One region of the Paenibacillus allorhizoplanae genome, then DNA from elsewhere that is predicted to be linked to it. Evidence: predicted binding sites of a transcription regulator. Region 1 holds the regulator's gene; the other holds the start of a gene.
The links. The regulator LexA, encoded in region 1, represses DNA repair genes until DNA is damaged. The targets are predictions, from matches to a motif close to CGAACATATGTTCG.
Positions count from the first base shown of each region.

Region 2: a site for LexA is predicted at 7,602-7,615, ahead of addB (helicase-exonuclease AddAB subunit AddB). Genes of this name have one in related genera too.

Region 1 is NZ_CAKMMW010000002.1:426,121-434,724, forward strand. It holds gene metH (methionine synthase) at 1-935, opposite strand, end outside; gene L6I86_RS04595 (1,2-dihydroxy-3-keto-5-methylthiopentene dioxygenase) at 1,150-1,689, shown strand; gene L6I86_RS04600 (HAD family hydrolase) at 1,773-2,567, opposite strand; gene L6I86_RS04605 (DUF896 domain-containing protein) at 2,609-2,794, opposite strand; gene L6I86_RS04610 (LysM peptidoglycan-binding domain-containing protein) at 2,936-3,337, opposite strand; gene lexA (transcriptional repressor LexA) at 3,489-4,106, shown strand; gene L6I86_RS04620 (aminopeptidase) at 4,289-5,527, opposite strand; gene glnA (type I glutamate--ammonia ligase) at 5,619-6,959, opposite strand; gene L6I86_RS04630 (MerR family transcriptional regulator) at 6,998-7,408, opposite strand; gene L6I86_RS04635 (methionine gamma-lyase family protein) at 7,504-8,604, opposite strand, start outside.
Region 2 is NZ_CAKMMW010000006.1:12,873-21,476, reverse strand. It holds gene addA (helicase-exonuclease AddAB subunit AddA) at 1-3,901, opposite strand, end outside; gene addB (helicase-exonuclease AddAB subunit AddB) at 3,923-7,453, opposite strand; gene L6I86_RS12230 (class I SAM-dependent rRNA methyltransferase) at 7,812-8,604, opposite strand, start outside.

The sequences.
Region 1 (8,604 bases):
CCTCTTGGTTTGTAATTGGCAAGTGTTTCTGCCATTGCTTGAATGTGAGCAGGCGTCGTTCCGCAGCAACCACCAGCAATATTGAGCCAGCCTTGTTCAGCAAAGCCAGCCATTTTTTTGGCCAAAGATTCTGGAGACTCATGATAATGCCCATTCTCATCCGGCAACCCTGCATTCGGGTAACAACTGATCGCTGTATCCGCAATACCGGAAAGAGTACGAATATGATCCCGCATAAATTCAGGACCTGTCGCACAGTTCAAGCCCATCGAAATTGGCTTTAAATGTTCAAGGGAAATATAGAAGGACTCAATATTTTGACCAGCAAGCGTTGTTCCCATCGGTTCAATCGTTCCCGAAATCATAATCGGAAGCTCTACACCTAACGTTTCAAAAGCTCTGCGAATCCCAATACTGCCCGCTTTAACGTTTAGCGTATCTTGGGATGTTTCCAGAAGCATAGCATCAACGCCTGTTTCGACAAGCGCAAGTGCTTGTTGATAGTAGCTTTCTTCCAGTTGTTCGAACGTCACGCCACCTGTCACAGACAAGGTCTTAGTTGTCGGTCCCATAGCACCTACAACGTAACGTGGCCATTCCGGTGTCGAATATTTCTCAGCGGCAGCAATCGCCAATTTCGCAGCTGCGATGTTCAACTCCCGATGACGGTCTTGCAAATCGTATTCCGCCAGTACGACACTCGTCGTCCCGAACGTATTCGTTTCTATCATATCAGCGCCAGCGGCGAAATAAGCTTCATGAATTTTTTGAATAACATCTGGGCGTGTGACACATAGAATTTCATTACACCCATCGAGATCATCACTTCCGAAATCATCAGCAGTCAAGTCCTCTTGCTGAATCATCGTACCCATGGCACCATCTAGGATCATAATCTTCTTCTTAAGCTGTTCTTGAATCGGTGGTTTCTTCATGTCAAGACTCCCTTTCAACTTTTCCTAAAGCAAAATATAAAAAACGACAAATTATGTTAAGATTTAGTGTAACAGAATACGGCTTCTATGAAAAGATTTTGAATTATGATAAATTCCTATAGGTTTTATCGGAAAAAATTATATCCTTCCATCGACAGTTAGCTTGATATCCTCTATAATATGGTTATATTTATTAATGAAAGAGGGATGTAACGTGGCACAAATTAGAATTCGAAATACAAATGAACGTATCGAGGGCGAAGATGAAGTTAAAGCCTTCTTAGATAGTCAAGAAGTCGTATACGAGCATTGGGATGCGAACAAACTTCCTGTAGCACTTCGCGAGAAATTCATTCTTAGCGATGAAGAAAAAGCAGAAATCATTTCCACTTATGAAGCTGAAATTAAAGATTTAGCTGCTAGACGCGGTTATGAAATTTGGGATGTCATCTCCCTATCTGATGTAACTCCGAATATTGAAGAGCTTCTAAAAAAATTCGAACAAGTGCACACGCACACTGAAGATGAAATCCGCGCTATCGTTTCTGGAAAAGGAATTTTCATCATCAAATCCGAGGAACTTGGTTATTTCGATGTTGAACTTGAGCCAGGTGATGTAATCTCTGTTCCTGAAAACACGAATCATTTCTTCACCTTGATGGATAACCGTGAAATCGTCGCTGTTCGCCTTTTCATCGAAAAAGATGGCTGGGTAGCTTACAACATTGATGATCCTGACTTTATTAAAGCATAATTGTTACGTTAACAGAATAAAGCCCAATAGCACTTCAGACCATTGCGTCTTAAGTAGCTGTTGGGCTTTATTTCTATACGAAATTAACCATTATTGATAATTGGTAAAATTTCTTGAAGTCGTGACACTTCATAAGCAGGTACGATCTCATCGCCACTTTGAAGCCCATGATGATTAATCCAAATGTTACGCATTCCAATGCTTCCTGATCCCAAAATATCTGTCGTCAGTTTATCCCCGATCATGATGCCTTCCTCCGCATTAATTTCAAGCAGATCCAGTGCATAATTGAAAATCGCCGCTGCTGGCTTTCCTTGTCCAAATTCTCCAGAAATCACGATATGATCAAAGTAAGCAGCAATCTTAGGAACCCCTGCTAGTTTCTCTTTTTGTAAATCCGGTGAACCATTCGTTAAAAGAAGAAGCTTGTAGTTGCCTTTCAACTCATCTAGAACACGGAATGTTTCTTCATATACATAGGGACGACTGCGGCGTTCGGCTGCAAACAATTCACCCAGCTTGTACCCTAACTCACGATCTTCAATCCCTAAACCTGCAAGCCCTCTGGTCCAAGATTCTGTGCGATAGCCAGGTGCTAGCTTCTCTAATTTGCGGAAGTTTTCATCCTCGCCTTGTGTGAAGTTAGCCCATAGTCCTTCAAACGGGTTAATCCCAATCATTTTGGTAAATGGGAACGTATCGAAAGATTCATATAAACTCCTTGCTTCTTTACGAACAGATGCTTCTAATTCCTCTGGGTTCAATCCATTAACTTGCTTCGCGGCTTCTGCGCATGTTGCAGCAAAAGCTTCCTCCACACTACGATCATCCCATAACAGTGTATCATCCAAATCAAATAGCACAGCTTTCAACGTCATCATTCATTTCCCCTTTGAATGTAGTATCTATTGTAGTAGGCTTATTTCTCTTCGTCAGTAAACTTTATGGAATCTAGTTGAACCTTCAGGTTACCCCTGAATGCATTAATATAGATTTTCCTTAGCTCATTTCGCTCATCAATCTCTGCATCCGTTAGGCCAACTGTCTTCGCTTTTCGAGCTAGTTCATTGATTCGCTCAATCGTCTTATCCATGCTGTCACTCATTGTAATCCTCCCAGTCAAAATTTCAATATGAGTACTACTTTGCCATCACCGATTAGGATTGTCAAGGATGCAACGCAAAGAGACATAGCAACAGACGGCTATGTCTCGAACAATCATCTATATAGTGAACTAGAAATTAGATCAATAAGGTAGTAGTAGAACTTGCCCCTCTTGCAATGAACTGTTCGATAAGTGATTAAATGCTCTCAATTTCTCGATGTAAGAACGCGTGTTCTCACCCTTCTTTTTGTGAGCTTCTGCAATCCCCCAAAGTGTATCACCACTTTGAATAACAACCTTCTCGCTTTGAGTAGCTTGCGCTGATGGTTGCGCGGAAGTGATCGGTGTAGACACGGTAACAGTACCATCACCTGCATAGGCTTGCACGATCGCACCGAACGAAAACACAGTTCCAAGAATTACTGCTATCAGCATGAAACGAAGTAGTAGCTTCGTATAACCCTGTTTTTTCGTCATCCCTTTGGATGCATGAGCAGTACCACGAAGTGTTGTTGTTGTTCCGTTAGATTGTGAATAAGCCATATACATATAATTCATCCCCCAAACATTTGTTCTGTTATTAGAATAACACGAACACATGTTTGAGTCAACCATTTCTCGAACTTATGTTTGTACGAACTCGGGTTCTATGTTATACTTTGGGTAATGATTCCCAGTATTGGAGTGATATCTTATGAGTAAAATTTCGCAGCGTCAACAAGCAATAATGGAATTCATTAAGAACGAAGTGAAAGATAAGGGCTATCCGCCTTCCGTTCGTGAAATCGGCGAAGCCGTTGGACTAGCCTCCAGTTCTACCGTACATGGCCATTTGGAACGTCTTGAGAAAAAAGGCATGATTCGTCGAGATCCTACCAAACCGCGTGCAATTGAAATTCTAGGGCTTGATGGTGCTGAATCCCAATTCGCTGTCTCCGTCGCTCGTGTTCCCCTTGTTGGTAAAGTAACGGCTGGTGTTCCTATTACAGCCACTGAGAATATCGAAGATTATTTCCCACTTCCTTCAAGTATGGTTGGTGACAACAACGTGTTCATGCTTAGCATTATGGGTGACAGTATGATTGAAGCTGGTATTCATAATGGCGACTATGTCATCGTTAAACAACAACAAACAGCGAACAACGGTGATATCGTTGTCGCAATGACAGAAGATGATGAAGCTACTGTTAAGCGTTTCTACAAAGAGAAGGATCATATTCGCCTTCAACCTGAGAACTCCGCTTTACAACCCATTCTTTTGAAGAATGTAACGATCCTTGGACGTGTAATTGGCTTGTTCCGGGATATGTAAGAACGGCAGATAACAAATAAAGCAAGGCTCTCAAAGTGAACTTTCACTTGAGAGCCTTGCTTTTTACCACATAAGAATTTATTAGTTTCCAGTACCCTGAAGAACAAATTCTTATTGGCGATAAAAACAACCTCTAAACGCGGTCGCTCATCCAAGGACTTCGATAGAAGTTTTTCTCACATTCAAAACGTCAATACCCAGTTCCCCGCACGGAAGATCGGTTCGATCGTCCCATCCACTAATTCCCCATCGATTTCAAGCTCCGCAGAACCAATCATGAAGTCTACATGTATCAAGGAGCTGTTCCCTCCGCGAGCCTTCAGCTCTGCATTTGACAACTTGGTACCATCCTTCAAATTAATCGGATAGCAGCTACCCAACGCTAAGTGACAAGAAGCATTCTCGTCAATGCCAGTGTTGTAGAAAATACGATTTAGATTAGAAATCGGAGAATCAAACGGTACAAGTGCAACCTCACCTAAATACCTCGCACCTTCATCCATATCCAGTAAACGTGCCAAATGGTCATAACCTACCTCCGCTTGGAAGTCCACAACCTTGCCCGCCTCGAACGTAAAGGTAAACCGATCCACTAATGCGCCATTAATATTCAGTGGCATTGTACTCGCTACCGTTCCACTAACACCTGTTCGGTTTGGAATGGTGAACACTTCTTCGGTCGGCATATTCGCTACATAGCGGACACCGCGAGCGTTCTCGTTATCTCCACCTAGCCAAATATGACCTTCCGGCAGCTCGACACGCAAATCCGTACCCGTTGCCCGATATCGCAAAGCTTTATAGCTTCTTTCATTCAATAAGCTATGCGTGGCCTTCAGCGTATCCAAATGGGACTGCCAAGCTACCACGGGGTTCTCTTCATATACACGGTTAATTTTGAAAATAGCATCCCACATCGCAGGAATACGCTGCTCCTCGGGCAAATCCGCATACACAATCGAAGCCCACGCTTCTGTAGGAGCTTTAATTAAACACCAGCTAAATTCTCCCGTACGCACATAGTGCTGATACTTGGCTCTTGCCGTTGATGCTGCTTTGGAAGCTCTTGAAATCAGACTGGCTTCAATACCATCGTATAAATTCGGATTCGGTACCTTAATGTTCAATAAGGCTCCTCCGTTTTCAACAAATCGTTCGAGCATCGTCGTGTACCACTCCGGGTAATAGTCCATTGAATCTTCTGATGCATAATCAAATTTATTCCGCGTAACGACATCATCCTGCCAATGCACATGGACATAATTTGCCCCAGCCTCATACGCTTTCTGAACGATTAATCTGGTTAAATCCAACGTTTCTATGGGAGCTTCAACCAACAAATCTTGACCTTTATTCAAGTTAACCCCGATCCGGATTACTAACTCTGCATACTTCTCTAAATTTCGATTGAAATTGTCCATAGTTCAATTATTCTCCTTCGCATTAAAAAGCCCATCAGTTCTCATAGACGAGACTGACGGGCTTTAGTTATCTAATTGTCATGTTCAAAACCTAGTACAGAGACAGGTATTGATCTCTTTCCCATTGGTGAACTTGAGTGCGGTACATGTCCCACTCAATTTCTTTCAATTCATAGAAATGTGCTAGCGCATGCTCCCCGAGCGTATCGCAGACAACATCATCACGAAGCAACTCGTCTAAAGCTTGTTTCAAGTTAAGAGGCAAGCTAGGAATGCCTTCAGCTTCACGCTCTTCTTCTGTCATCACATAAATGTTGCGATCTGTTGGCGGAGGAAGCTGCATTTTGTTCTTAATGCCATCTAAACCAGCTGCTAGCATAACAGCAAGAGCTAAGTAAGGATTTGCCGCTGGATCCGGGTTTCGAACTTCAACACGTGTGCTAAGACCGCGGGAAGCTGGGATACGAATCATTGGGCTGCGGTTACTAGCAGACCAAGCTACATAGCAAGGCGCTTCATAACCAGGAACCAGACGTTTGTATGAGTTAACAGTTGGGTTCGTAATAGCAGCGAAAGAACGCGCATGACGAAGTACACCAGCCATATATTGTCTTGCAACCGTGCTCAAGCCTAATTTGTCGCTCTCATCGTAGAAGGCATTCGTATCACCCTTGAACAAGGATTGGTGACAATGCATACCAGATCCATTCATACCGAACAATGGCTTCGGCATAAATGTAGCATGCAAACCATGCTGTCTAGCTACCGTTTTTACAACTAGTTTGAACGTTTGAATTTGGTCAGCAGCTTTAATCGCATCTGCATATTTAAAGTCGATTTCGTGCTGGCCTGGCGCTACTTCATGGTGAGAAGCTTCGATTTCAAAGCCCATTTCTTCCAGAGTTAGCACGATATCACGACGGCAGTTTTCCCCAAGATCCATCGGTGCCAAATCGAAGTATCCACCTTGGTCATTCAATTCCGTTGTTGGATTTCCTTTGTCATCTGTTTTGAACAAGAAGAATTCTGGTTCAGGTCCAACGTTCATTGCTGTGTAGCCCATTTCTTCTGCTTGCTTCAACGCATTTTTCAAAATAGCGCGCGGATCTCCAGCGAACGGAGTTCCGTCTGGCATATAGATATCGCAGATCAAACGAGCAACTTTGCTCTCCGTTACCCATGGGAAAATAACCCATGTATCTAAATCGGGATACAAATACATATCCGATTCTTCAATTCGCACATACCCTTCGATGGAAGATCCATCGAACATCATTTTATTATCAAGCGCTTTCTCAAGCTGGCTCAAAGGAATTTCAACGTTCTTAATACTGCCCATCAAGTCTGTGAATTGCAAACGGATAAAGCGAACGTTTTCAGCTTTGGCAATGCGAAGAATATCTTCTTTGGAGTAGTTATTGTTGTAAGTCACGCGTGCATTCTCCTCTCAAATGTAAGCGATTTGGCAACCTATTTGTAAAATCTGGAAAGCTGGCCTTGAATCAGTGAAACCTGGTCCGGGCGTTTACCCCCGCCAATCAATTGCTGCTTCAGCATTTTGTGCAATTGAGAGTCGGTTAATTCCTTACGCTTCACTTCCGTGTGCTCGTTAAGAATAGTTGCATCTTCAGAATCCTTATCTACAGGGATAAGAACCTGCTTGATACCCGCAATGTTAACACCTTTTTCAATCAAATCTTTAATCTCAAGAAGACGTTCCACGTCATTAAACGAATAGAGCCGTTGATTTCCAGCTGTTCTAGCTGGGATGATTAATTCGTGTTGCTCATAGTAACGAATTTGTCTTGCCGTTAGATCTGTCAGCTTCATGACGATCCCAATGGGGAATAACGCCATATTCCTACGTATTTCATCACTCATGCTAATCACTCCTGGTCAGTAAGTACCTCATTCTCATTGTACCTTTCTAACAAAAACGTGTCAAGGAGTGTCAGGTTTGTTCACAGTTTAAATTTTCACAGTAATCCCTTGTCTTCCATATGTTGGATAGCAGTTAGTACACCTAACTTGCAATGTGAGTAGGTCAAACCGCCTTGCATATAAGCGATAAAAGGTTCACGAATCGGAGCATCCGCTGACAGCTCTAAGCTGCCACCTTGAATGAACGTCCCTGCTGCCATGATAACAGGATGCTCATACCCAGGCATGTCCCAAGGCTCGGGTACGACATGCGAATCGACAGCAGACGCCTTTTGAATGCCTTGCACGAAAGTAATCAAATGTTCCGCTGATGTGAAGCGGATCGCTTGAATCAAGTCCGTCCGCTGCACATCCCAGCGCGGTGAGCTGACAAAGCCGAGGTCTTCGAATATCGCTGCCGCGAAGACCGAGCCCTTGACGGCTTGCCCCACCAAATGCGGGGCAAGGAATAGCCCTTGAAACATGGCTCGCGTCGCGCCGAGCATGGCTCCGACCTCGCCCCCAATGCCGGGGGCGGTCAATCTGTACGCGGCGAGCTCCACGAGGTCGCGTCGCCCGGCGATATAGCCGCCCGAAGGGGCGATGCCGCCGCCGGGGTTTTTGATCAGCGAGCCGGCCATCAGATCGACGCCAACCTGCGTCGGCTCCTGCGGCTCAGTGAATTCACCATAGCAATTGTCCACGAAGACAATGAGCTCTGGGTTGATCTCTTTGACAAAGCGGACCATTTCGCCGATTTGTTCGACCGTGAACGACGGCCGCCAAGAGTAGCCGCGGGAACGCTGGATGCCGATCACCTTCGTGTTCGGCTGAATGGCTGCCGTGATTGCCGGCCAATCTGGCGAGCCGTCTTCCAGAAGCGCGACTTCACCATAGCCGATGCCGAAGTCTTGCAGGGAGCCCGTGCCGTCGCCAGGTTTACCAATGACCTTGTGCAACGTATCATAGGGCTTACCTGTGATGTAAAGTAGATGTTCGCCAGGACGCAAAACACCGAACAAAGCCGTACCTATCGTATGTGTCCCCGATACAAAGTGTGGCCGAACCAGTGCTGCTTCTGCCCCCATAGCATCGGCATAGACTAGATCAAGCACTTCTCTGCCTCGATCATTGTAGCCATAACCCGTCGAAGAAGC
Region 2 (8,604 bases), on a different contig from region 1:
GTTCCACAGCTCGTGCGTACAAACCTATTTGCTTCTCATAGCGTAGCTGAAGTTCTGATTCCGTGCTTCCTCTAACAGCATCTGTTTTATAATCTACGAGAACGAGTCCCAGTTCATCTTCAAATAGACAGTCTATGACCCCTTGAATAAGCACTGTCTCACCAAGCGTTGATGGATCCGTCTCCGAATAAACCTCATCTGCAGGAAGTCCATAGCTAAATGGAACCTCACGCTGAACATGATGTGACTGAATCATTCTTTTGCCTACCGACGTCTCAAAAAACTTCAATATGACAGGAATATCTACCACATCACGCTGCTCTTGCGTCATGGTTTGTTTGTCCAACATCTCCTGGAGTGTCGATTGGATACTTGCCTCAGTAGGCAATTCCGATAGGGACATGTTTTGCATAACAGCATGAACGACAGTCCCTTTCTCTGCCGCAGTCAGCTTCTTCTCTTCCATAAATCTCGGTCTACGCCAAATCGAAGGAGCTGGTTGACTGGTTACTGACGCAGGCCCCATTATAGATGTGGTATCCACAGAGTTCGGTGACTCCAACTCATCTGCGATTCGGTTGATTTCAGATAATCGTTTCATCTCCGAAACTGTGGTTTTGGCAAAATGTTTAGGTGCATCTGGAAAATCATATTGCCAGGATAAACGCTCATTTAAAGTATCTTTCCATTTCCCCGATGTAGTGACAACCTCTCGTTGCTGTATTGCCATAAATCGATCTTGATCTGGCTCGAAAGCCGCATCTTCTAAAACATCCAATTGCTGCAAGCTTTCTGGCGTAATGACAGATAGTTTCCATTGCGAAGAATCACGCAGCAAACGTACACCTGAAGACATCTCACTAAGGCCAAGTCTTTCTCGCCACAAGACTGCATCAGGATGACGAAGCAGCGCCGGTCCTACCCAATCCAGATAGCTCTTCGCTTTTGCTAACTCAAAATCAGGCAAGTACCAAGCCTCTCTTGATAAGTGACGTCCCCATCCGCGCAGAAGTTTATCAAGAGATTTCACAGTGCCTAATAGGTACAACTTCTCTCGCGCTCTCGTAAGAGCTACATATAGAACACGCATTTCTTCAGCTAGAAGCTCTAGTTTCAGCCTCTTCTTAATAGCAAGAGAAGGTAACGTCGGGTAACTGACACGAAGCGTCGTATCTACAAATCTCGGTCCAAAGCCAAGCTCTTTATGCAATAAAAATGCTTCATTCAAATCGCGTTGATTAAACATTTTCGCCATTCCCGCCACGAAAACCACAGGAAATTCCAAACCCTTACTCTTATGAATGGACATAATTCGTACGACGTCTTCCTGTTCACCTAGCGCACGTGCGGTTCCAAGATCGCCTCCGCTTTCTTTCATCCGCTCAATAAATCGTAAAAAGCGGAATAATCCACGCAAGGATGTACTCTCGTATTGTCTAGCTCTATCATAAAGCGCCCTTAAATTGGCTTGTCTTTGCATGCCGCCAGGCAAACCGCCAGCGAAATCATAATAGCCGGTTTGTCTAAAAATACCCCAGATCAAGTCAGCAAGAGAGCCCTGCCTCGCATCATTTCGCCATTGTTCTAATTGTTCAAGAAATACTGTCAATTTCATGGGCAACTGGTCATTCTCATTCTCATTCTCATTAAAGGTATTTTGCTTAGCTGTGCGCAGTACAGACTCATAGAAAGCTACGGATTTATCCGCAACTCGAATTTGTGCTAAATGCTCAGCAGTCAGACCCACCATAGGTGATCGCAAAACAGCAGCCAAAGGTACGTCCTGATAAGGGTTGTCTATGACCTTCAATAGGGAGAGCATCGTCTCGACTTCTGTTGCCGAGAAGTACCCTGTACTGAGCTCAGCATATGCAGGTATTCCCTGTTTCTTCAGCTCGTCGATCAAAATGGGAGACCACGCTTGAGTAGCCCTCAGTAAAATCACGATATCCCTGTAGGTTGCCGGCCGATTACCGCCCGTTCTTTTATCAAACACCTGAAATGATTCTTGATTCTCAGCACCTAATAAACCCCTGATTTGACGAGCAATAGTACGTGCTTCCAGCTGCGCAGTTTCCAGCTCTTCTGCTTCCAAGGCAGGATCAGTCCCGCTTTCAGCACTGTCGCCGTTCGATTCGTCCCCATTTTCATCCGATTCTTCCACGAATGTATCGCTTTTGTCGGCTCCATCTTTCGCCCGGTCTATGATCAGCATTTCCACAGAACAATCGGATGCAGAAGGCGGATACCCAGCCCCATACACCAGTTCTGCACGCTCATCGTAAGCAATTTCACCGACAGTTTCATTCATCATTTGTTTGAAAATAAAGTTAACCGCGTCGACGACTTGAAGACGACTACGGAAATTTCTGGCTAAGTCAATTCTTCCACCGTTCATTTCACGCTCAGACACTTCATCTTTGTTCGAACGATACGCTTTGTATTTTTCTAGAAATAACCCTGGCTCTGCCAATCGAAACCGATAAATACTTTGTTTCACATCGCCGACCATAAACCGATTACCAGGCTTTGCTGTCGAAATCAACTCAACAATAGCTTCTTGGACACGATTCGTATCCTGATATTCATCAAGAAGCACTTCGGCAAATTGTTTCCGATACGCCTGTGCAGCTTCCGAAGGATATAATTCGCCAGGCATGGACCCAGGTGCACTAAGAATTTGCAAGCAGTAATGCTCCAAATCAGCAAAGTCAATCAGACCCTTCGCCGCCTTAGCTGCTTGGTATCTTTCGCCAAAATCAACGATGAGATCGACAAGGACGTGTAGCAAAGGAGCCATGACTGCAATTTCTTGATGAAATTGCTCTGGTGTCCGGCCGAACAATTCTTCTTTTAATTTGTTAATTTGCTCCTTCGCCTTGTTCCGTATTTCTTTAACTTCTTCTTGCAGTCCTTTGTCATAATCATCGCCTTTACATGCTTTGAGCTTGCCGAACTCGACGGTTTGAAAACCAAGATACAAGACGGACCAGGGGTATGTCGTTGTTTCCAGTAAATTCTGAACGAGCAGCAAATCATCGCGTAAATTATCGATATACGGTGCAGGTCCTCCCGGGGATTCTGCGATATAGATGGCTTGTCCCAGCAAGTCCGCTGCTCCCTCTAATTCAAGGGAAAGATCACGAATAAGACTTTGCTCCCATAGTGAATAATCCACAGATGCAGATGCCGCGGCAACATAAGGCAAAGCTTCTTCGAATGCAACTGTTGCTTCATCCACAAATTGGTCCTCTTGACGTGCTGGTGGCCCGAACATAGAAGCTGTCCCTCTAAGCCAATGCTCTGGCCAAGGATGACTGCGCGATACATCGTAAAGCTTCTGAATAAGCTGCATAATCGCGTTATCATTACGCTCACCACTGAAGGAGTCAACTAATCGCCAAAAGGCGCTATTCTCATCACTTGCTGCATAGTACTCTTCTAGCATCTCGCCAAGCAGATCTTGACGAAGTAAATCCGCTTCCGTTTCATTCGCAATGCGAAAGCCAGGATCTAATTGAATTAGACTAAAATACCGTTGTACAACCTCTAAACAAAATGAGTGCAGCGTGGTAATGGATGCTTTCCCCATTAGTGCTAGCTGCTTACGCAAATGTTGGGAATGGGGCTGTTTCATGAGTTCTTTCTCCAGCGCTTCTCGAATCCGATGCTTCATTTCAGATGCTGCCGCCTTCGTAAAGGTAGCAACTAGTAAACGGTCTACATCGATTGGCTCCCACTCGTTAGAGATCCGTCGAATGATACGTTCAACAAGCACGGCTGTCTTACCAGATCCCGCAGCTGCGGCAACTAACATATTCTGACCTTTGAGGGTTATTGCGTCCCATTGATCGTCCGTCCATGTACTACCGATAGGTTTAGGTTCTTGCTGATGCCTCACCTTGTAAGCTCCTTTCTACCTTCACGTATGGCCTACTTGCGCAGCCAACTCCGTCCATACTTGATCCTTCGCACGTGGTCGAAAGACTTGTATGTCATTCCCTTCGAATAAGGGATCTATTTGACAAATCGACGTATACGAGCAATGCTGACAGGCAGATTTTTTCCCTAACCGATAAGGAGCAATATCAACGTGCCCGTCCGTAATGTTCGTGCCAATTTGCTTTACTTGTTTGCGTACATAGGTCCGCAGCGTATCCCACTGCTCGTCCGTCGCTACCGATGAAGTCGAGTAAAAACTCCCATCTTTCTTTAAAGCAACAGGGATGAGCTGTGAATGCCCCGAGCTATGGATAAGCTCATCATCCATCAATCCAGCTATCTCAGCATCAGCCGTAATCAAACCCTTCATTTTGAAACGTTTACGCAGCTCCTTTTCGACAGAGGCAGGATCAAGAGCATTCTTTTGTTGGAGCATCGGATTATGTACATGGAAATAAAGCACACCTGCCGGCTTCGCTTTGGCGCCAAGCCATGTCTCTGCATGTGTAAGTATTACGTCCAAGTAAGTCAGCATCTGTAGGGATAATCCGTAGTACACTTCTGAGAGCTGCAAAGCTGTTTGACTGGATTTGTAATCAATTACTCGTAAAAGCACACCGTTCTCACCATCCGCTCGATCCACACGGTCGATTCGGCCGATAATCTCCATCGTACAACCGTTTTCCAATTCAAACGTTAACGACGGCAAATCCTTGCCTGGTCCAAAATCAATCTCCAATCCTAGTGGCTGAAATTGACCATGTCTGGCGTGTTCGCCGAGAATAACAGCCCCCCTACCAACCACTTGTTTAAGTTTCCGAGCTATATAAGCGTAACGACTTGAACTAAGGAGAATTTCTCCTTGGAGTCTAGGTGCGAGCTCGTCCACAACTTGTGCAGACCTCTCCATACACTGCTCTGCGGAAAGCGAACCCCAGTCTAGCTGGTCCTGCTGCAGGTTCTGAACAAATTGATTCAATGCTGCGTGGAACAATTGTCCGATATCCGGAGCATCTAAGCGGTACACGCGACGTTCTTGCAACCTTAAACCATGAGAAATAAAGTGCGAGAAGGGACAGGCTACATACTTCTCCATTCGCGAAACGCTGGCTCGTAAGTGCTGCCCATATAACAGTTTGCTAGTAGAAGTGGAAAGCCCCTTCTCTTTGTTTGTATATTGCAACGCCAGAACCAGCGATTGTAGTTTCATCTGCCAAGCGGGTTGTTCCGCGTACCAATTGTACGCATCCCACCATAGTTCTGATATACGGCCACCTAGCATCCAATGCTTCATGCGTACAGCCAAATATGAGATCGCCTGTGTCGGATGCGACAGATAGGCAGCTTGCTCACTTTCAGGGGCTTCCGCTGAAGGTTCGGCAAGAAGCAGAGGTTCTTCCGTTCCTGGGAACAGCTGTCGCATCTGCCTGATCAGCTCCGAAGGCAATAAGGATTTTCCCTCTTCATCTGCTAATGGATAACTCATCCAAAGCCTCTTACCTGGCACAGTCAACGATGTATAAACGATAAATTGCTCATCTAACAGCTTACGACGGCTTCCATCCGCCATTGGTAATCCGGAGTCCATTAGAACACTACGTTCCGCTTCTGTGAGCACACCTTTCTCAGCCATCTGCGCAGGAATAACCCCGTCATTCACACCTAATATATACGCATACCGAATCCCGCTTGAGCGAGTTCGATCCATACTTCCGATCAGCAATTGATCCATCGATGGCGGAACTAACCCCAGCTTCATACTTTCCATCCCTGTTTCAATCAGTCCGATAAACAGCTCTAAGGAAAGTTCATCATCGCCCATGGTTTCTACCAATTGATCAAGCATATCCATGACACTGTTCCACATTTGACCGTGCTCGCGAGCCTTTTCTGGCTTTCCATTAAGTGTTGCTTGCTGCGTCCACGCTTCTAACTTCTCTGGCGCCTGTACGGTTACCAATAACTCATAAACCGCTTCGACCTGAGCCTTTACCGTACGCGCCTGTGTAAGGCGATTGGATAACGCCAACAATGGACCAACGACCCACGATTTACTCGTATTTAAAGCTTGAAGCTCCGCGGTTTGTTCATTTATCCCCTCTTCTGCTTGCTCCAAATTGGCACGAAATTTATACGTCCATGGCTTGCCATCGGTCCATCTATAGCCTTGTATCCCGAATGCAAGCACATAATTCTCTAATTTATCAAGCTCAGTCCTTTTCGTTGTCGCGTCAGGAGGCAGCAGTAAATCTGTTTTGATACAACGGAATACGGCATCGTAATGCCAATTATGCTGTATAACCTCGAGCGCAGAGCGAATGAATTCCACGAGTGGATGATGCAGCACTGAACGCTTCTGATCGAAAAAGTGAGGGATCTCATAATCGGTAAGCACCATGTTTAACAGATCTTGATACCCTTCCATATTCCGCACCATGATGGCCATTTCACGCCAGCGTACACCATGCTCTCGAACTAACTGAAGCATGTCACGCACTGCACCTTCAACCTCTGCACGACGATGCACAGCTTCCCTAATAACGAGCTGGTCGCCAATTTTCTCTCCTGGAGAAGGCTTATATTTCGGAGCTCCGCCACCGATTCGACGGTCAAAATTCTGCTCCAAATAGGCAAGCGCAGGACTATCCTCGTATCGCGGTGAACGCTCTTGACCGAGATGAAGAACTTCAGCCGCACCAAGACCCAGCTGCCATATGATATCCTGTAAACGTACCATCGTCGTAGCTGTCGGATGAAATAAATCCAATTCATCCGGGGTATCCTCCGCCTGCAGTTCGCGATCCAGACATAATGTAATCGTTACTTGCTTACAAGTAGCAAACAGTGCACCAAGCACCTTGAACTCTTGCGGTGTAAAGCCATGAAATCCATCAATCCAGACTGTCGCTGAATGCAAATAAACCGAGTTCTGAACTTGCTCAGCGAGCAGCGTCAAGTAATCTTCTCCGTCCAAATACTGCTTCGCAAGATCAGCCTCAAATTGACGATACACCAGTTGAATATCATGCATTTTGTCCCGCAGCAAACCGTGTTCACCCAGGTTAGTGACTCGTTTATTCTCATGCGTTTCCAATTGTTCAGCCGTCACACAGTAGCGTTTCATTTCCGTAAAGAGCTGATTCAATCGGTCGATAAAGCCCATTTGCTCAGCGGAATGACCAAAGAGTCGGAGTTTATCCTTGTATTTATGTAAAATGCTCGTTAACAGCAGTTTCTTTCCTGTATCATCAATAGGCAGCCGAGCTGTCCCGCCTTTTTCTTGCATGACACGCCAAGCTAAACGGTGAAAGCTTAATACTTGTGCTCGGATCATCCCACGAATACTTGGATCCGATACCAGAGCATGCTCAGCTTGAAATGTAGCTTGTTCAGGAACAAGTAAAATCAACGGATCACCTTCGGGCGCCGATGCCAGCTGCTGTTTCATTTCCGTAAGACAGCGTTCACTCTTGCCGCTTCCGGCTCTACCAATCACGAATCGAATGGACATTTAAGGCCTCCTAACACTTTCCGTCGGAAAGCTTGCTTCGTAAGCAATTCTCGTATTCTATCTCTCTATTCTAGCATATTTTTGGTTGTGAGTCGGCGTGGTAGATGATGGAGGGGGATCTAAGGGGTTTAGTTGGTGGATCGATATACGAACATACATTCTATTAGTATAGCATGGATCGCAAAAAACAAAAAGGATACGCTATGAAAACTATCTGATACATTTGCCTTTCACAACTCAACAAAACATTATCAAGACGTAGATATCGGACTATTTGGTGCCCCCCCTCCCACCAGCACCATAAAACTCAACAAAAAAAGCAAAGCCAGATTGACTGGCTTCGCTCACTTAAATCTGTTTATTTGCTGCGCACTTCAAAAATCGCAAACTTCAAATAATGTCCTTCATCCACTCCTAGAATACGTGGGTGGTCCATGCCTGCGCCACGGAACTCAATTAAGCGTAGCAGCTTGCCTGCATCTGTTGCTGCTGCATGAATCGTTTCAAGGAATAGCTCAGGATGCATATGGTAGGAACAGCTTGCTGTGACGAGATAGCCCCCTTCATTCACAAGCTTCATGCCATGCAAATTGATGTCTTTATAGCCGCGGCAAGCTCCTTCCACAGCACTTTTGGTCTTAGCGAAGGCAGGTGGATCGAGAATGACGACGTCCCAAGTACGCCCACCAGTGCCTACAGGCTTCGAAGTATCTATCTTAGCTTGACCTGCTGCACCAGCCACAGCGCGAAGCTTGCGCTCATCCAAGCCCTTCACCTGCGTACGCAAGTACTCGAAGGCATCCGCGACGACGAATTCGACGCGATCCTCGAAGCCATTCAATGCAACGTTCGTACGTGCACTTTCAATCGCATGCTCGGAGATATCGAGGCACGTTACTTTTTTGGCTCCGAATTGACACGCGTTAAGCGTGAAGCTTCCCGTATGTGAGAAGCACTCCAGCACAGAAGCGCCATCCCACAGCGGGAACGTCACTACTTTACCATTTGCGTTCACAGGGAGCATTTGCGTTACGCCATTCTCTTCGATTTCCGTCAAGTTGATACCGCTGCGATGGCCCCAGCCCGTCATCAACGGTGCGATTGCCGCGCGATTCTCACGTTGGTCGAAGAAGTAACCCGTCTTCTGCCCT